DNA from 2 places in the uncultured Cellulomonas sp. genome. Region 2 is predicted to be linked to the other one. Evidence: predicted binding sites of a transcription regulator. Region 2 holds the regulator's gene; the other holds the start of a gene.
What was found. Region 2 encodes HspR, which represses chaperone genes until heat shock. Its sites were predicted from a motif close to AAGTTGAGTCNNNNNGACTCAACTT; they were not measured.

Region 1 (2,196 bases), on a different contig from region 2:
GGGGCGGGTTCGTCGCCCATGGGCTCGCCGAGGCCGACCACGCGGCGCCCGTCGACGAGCGCCTGGGTGTAGAACCCGAGCTCAGGGCCGCCCACCTCGAACTCCCACCCGAGCAGGGGGCCGTAGAACGCACGGGCGACGGCGACGTCCGGCACCGTGATGTCCGCCCAGGCCGGGGTGCCGGTGGGCCACGCCTCGCGATGTGTGGTCATGGGACACACCCAACACCGTGCCCCTGCCGGCCGCCATCGCTCGAGGTCAGGGCAGCCGGGCGTCCAGGAACGCGAGCACCTCGGCGACGTACGTGTCCCGGGCGGGCGTGGGGGACAGGGCCAGGTCGTGCGCTCCGCCGGGGATCTCGACGAACGTGACGTCGGGCCCGAGCAGGGGCGCGCGTTCCTTGATGTGCGCGACGTCCAGCACCGAGTCGGTGGTGAGCAGGGCGTCGTGCCAGGCGTCGTCGGGACCGGAGGCGTCGGAGGCCAGGACCAGCACCGGCACGTCGACGGCCAGGCCGCGGGCGACCCGCGCGTGCCCGCGACGGACGGCCCGGGCGAACCCGGCGCGGGCCGGGAAGCCGTCGTGCGGCTTCCACGCGAGGTCGTACGCCCACTCGCCGCCGGTGCCCTCGTGCAGCGCGCGCCCGTAGAACGGACCGATCTTGCCGACGACGAGGTCCGGGGCCACCCGCCCCACGCGGTCCAGCACGGCCGTGAAGACCCGGCGCTCGAACCACGAGCCGCGCAGGTCCAGCCACGGGCTGTTCAGCACCAGCGCGTCGACGAGGCCCTCGCCCCGGCGGGCGTCGGCCCACAAGGACGTGACGAGCCCGCCCATCGAGTGGCCCAGCAGGACCACCTGGTCGTGCTCGGCGCGGATGATCCGGATCGCGGCGTCGATGTCCTCCGCGTACGCACCCAGGTCGGTGATGTGGTTGGCCGGTCGGCCGTCGCGGATCGACCGCCCGTAGTCGCGCAGGTCGAGTGCGTAGACGTCGTACCCGTGGGCGGCCAGGGCGTCGGCGAACTGCGTCTGGAAGAAGTAGTCGACGAACCCGTGCACGTAGAGCAGGGCGCGGCGGCTGGCGGTGCCGGTGCGGTGGACGAGGGTCGCGACGGGGTCCGGGGTCCGGCCGTCGGGCCGCAGCGGGAGGGTCTGAGCGGTCCAGCCGGGCAGCACGTCGTCGTCCATGACGCCGATGGTGTCACGCAGGGTGCCGGAGAGACTTGAGCGGAATAGACTCAACTCTGGACGTCGTTGCGCCGAGCAGACACGACAACTCAGGAGGTCACGTGGACGCCAAGTTCACCACCCGGTCCCAGGAGGCCCTGGGCGACGCCATCCAGCAGGCGTCGGCCGCCGGCAACCCCCAGCTCGAGCCGGCCCACCTGCTCAACGCCCTGCTGCAGCAGGAGGGTGGGGTGTCCAACGGACTTCTCGACGCCGTCGGCGCGGACCGCGGTGCGCTCGGCCGTGCCGTCCGCGGGATGCTCGTGAACCTGCCGACCGCCAGCGGCTCGGCGGTCGCGCAGCCGTCGGCGTCCCGCGCCACGTCCACCGCGCTCGAGGCCGCGTCGTCGGAGGCGCGCTCGCTCGGGGACGACTACGTCTCCACCGAGCACCTGCTGCTCGGGCTCGCCACCGGCCAGTCCGGCGTCGCCGACGCCCTGCGCGCGCAGGGTGCCTCCCGTGACGCGCTCGCAGCGGCGCTGCCGGCGGTCCGCGGGTCCGCGCGCGTGACCAGCCCCAACCCGGAGGGCACGTACAAGGCGCTCGAGCAGTACGGCATGGACCTCACGCAGCGCGCCCGCGACGGCAAGCTCGACCCGGTGATCGGCCGCGACGCCGAGATCCGCCGCGTCGTGCAGGTGCTGTCCCGGCGCACCAAGAACAACCCCGTCCTCATCGGGGAGCCCGGCGTCGGCAAGACCGCCGTCGTCGAGGGCCTCGCGCAGCGGATCGTCGCCGGGGACGTCCCCGAGTCGCTGCGGGGCAAGAAGCTGGTCGCGCTCGACCTGGCCGCCATGGTGGCCGGCGCCAAGTACCGCGGCGAGTTCGAGGAGCGGCTCAAGGCCGTGCTTGCGGAGATCACCGGCTCGAACGGGCAGGTCGTCACCTTCATCGACGAGCTGCACACGGTCGTCGGTGCGGGTGCCGGGTCCGAGGGCGCCATGGACGCGGGCAACATGCTCAAGC
Region 2 (2,196 bases):
TCGAGAAGGACTTCTACTCCGTCCTCGGCGTGCCCAAGGACGCCGACGCCGCCACCATCAAGAAGGCCTACCGCAAGCTCGCGCGGCAGATGCACCCCGACCACAACCCGGGTGACGCGAAGGCCGAGGCACGGTTCAAGGACGTCGGCGAGGCCTACGCGGTCCTGTCGGACACCGAGCAGCGCGGCCAGTACGACCAGCTGCGCGCGATGGCGGGCGGCCCGCGGTTCACCTCCCCCGGGCGCGGCGGCACCGCCGGGTTCGAGGACGTGTTCGGCGGCATGTTCGGTGGTCAGCAGGGCGGCCGGGTGCGGTACACCAACGCCCCCGGTGGTGCCGCGGGCTTCGAGGACATCCTCGGCGGCCTGTTCGGCAACGCCGGCGGCGGCTTCGCGCCAGGACCGCAGCAGGGCGTCGACCTGGCCACCAGCGCCACGCTGCCCTTCCGGCAGGCGGTCGAGGGGTCGACGGTCTCGCTGACGGTCGAGGGTCGCACCATCAACGCGCGGATCCCCGCGGGCGTCCGCGACGGCCAGAAGATCCGGCTGCGCGGCAAGGGCCGTCCCGGCGAGCGCGGCGGCCCTGCGGGCGACCTGGTCATCACCGTCCGCGTCACCCCGCACCCGGTCTTCTCGATCGACGGCGACAACCTGCGCATGACGGTCCCGGTCGCGTTCGACGAGGCCGCGCTGGGCGCCACCATCGAGGTGCCGACGCTCGACGGGTCCACCGTCCGCGTCCGCGTGCCCGAGGGCACGCCGTCCGGCCGTGTGCTGCGCGTCAAGGGCAAGGGCGTCCCCGGCACCAAGGGCGACCTGCTCATCCTGGTCCAGGTCGTCGTGCCCCAGCGGCTCAACAGCGCCGCGCGGGAGGCCGTCCAGGCGTTCGGCATCGCGACCTCCGGTGAGGACGTGCGCGCCGACCTGCTCGACGCGGCGAAGACGTAGCCATGCCTGCCGAGGACGCCAAGGTCTACGTCATCTCGGTCGCGGCCGAGCTGGCCGGCATGCACCCGCAGACCCTGCGCCAGTACGACCGGCTCGGCCTCGTCAGCCCCAGCCGCGCGAGCGGCCGCGGTCGGCGCTACTCGCTGCGAGACATCGCGACCCTGCGCGAGGTGCAGCGGCTGTCCCAGGACGAGGGCGTCAACCTGGCGGGGATCAAGCGGATCCTCGAACTCGAGGCGGAGCTGGAGGGACTGAGGCGGCAGGTCGAGTACCTGCGCGCGTTCGTCGAGCCCGGCCGTCGCATCTTCACGGCCGACCCCCGCGGCGACGTCGTCGCCGTCAACCGCACGCCGTCCCGCAGCCGCCGCGCGACGGCGACCACGGACCGCGGGGCCGTCGTCCTCTGGCGGCCGTCGCGCTGAGCATGCCGCGCGGGTGAACGACCGGCGCGGCGACGGTCTGCGCCGCTACGGTGACTGCCGTGAAGCGCACCGTCTGGGCGTCCGCCCTCCTGTCCGTCGTCCTGGCCGCGTCGGCCGTCCCGCTCGCCACGGCGGCCTCCGCCGCGAGCTGCGGCACCGTGCACGGCACCGTGACCGACGAGCACACGGGCGTCGCGCTGCCCGGCATGCTCGTCGAGGTCGTCGGCATCGCGGAGTGGGCCGGCCAGGGCGTGGTCGCCAGCGCGACGTCGGCGGCCGACGGGTCGTTCGCGATCCCTGTGACCTGCGCCAACATGAGCGCCACCACCCGTACCACGGACCCGTCCGGCTTCTACGGCCCCCGCTACGGCGGTGCCGGCACCGACGTCGAGTCGGGGTCGGGCTTCTGGCTGGGCGGCAACGGCGAGGACGTCGCGCAGGACCGCAGCGTGCGCCTGACCGCGCCCGGTCGGCTGGTGCCGGTGGAGCCCACCCGCGTCATCGACACCCGCGAGGACGCGGAGGGCCCGCTGGGACCCGGCGAGGTCGCGCGGTTCCTGCTCGACGAGCTCCCGGACCACACGGTCGCGGTCGTCCTCAACCTGACGGCGACCCAGGGCACCGCGTCGACGAGCTTCGTCTCCGCGCTGTCGTACCAGTACGCCGAGCCGCGCACGAGCGTCATCAACTCCTCGGCCGGCCGCGACGTCGCCAACCTGGTCACCGTCCCCGTCTCGCGCTACTCCGAGTCCGGCGTGTACGAGGTGGTCCTCTACAACAACGCGGGCTACACCCACCTGGTCGCCGACCTCCAGGGGATCTACTCG

Region 1: clpB (ATP-dependent chaperone ClpB) is a predicted target of HspR. The motif match lies at 1,224-1,248, and genes of this name have one in related genera.

Annotation. Positions count from the first base shown of each region.
Region 1 is NZ_CAURTV010000003.1:7,844-10,039, forward strand. Features, by position in the region: gene RYN42_RS01510 (VOC family protein) at 1-212, opposite strand, end outside; gene RYN42_RS01515 (alpha/beta hydrolase) at 259-1,191, opposite strand; gene clpB (ATP-dependent chaperone ClpB) at 1,293-2,196, shown strand, end outside.
Region 2 is NZ_CAURTV010000123.1:1,935-4,130, reverse strand. Features, by position in the region: gene RYN42_RS18090 (DnaJ C-terminal domain-containing protein) at 1-947, shown strand, start outside; gene RYN42_RS18085 (heat shock protein transcriptional repressor HspR) at 950-1,369, shown strand; gene RYN42_RS18080 (hypothetical protein) at 1,429-2,196, shown strand, end outside.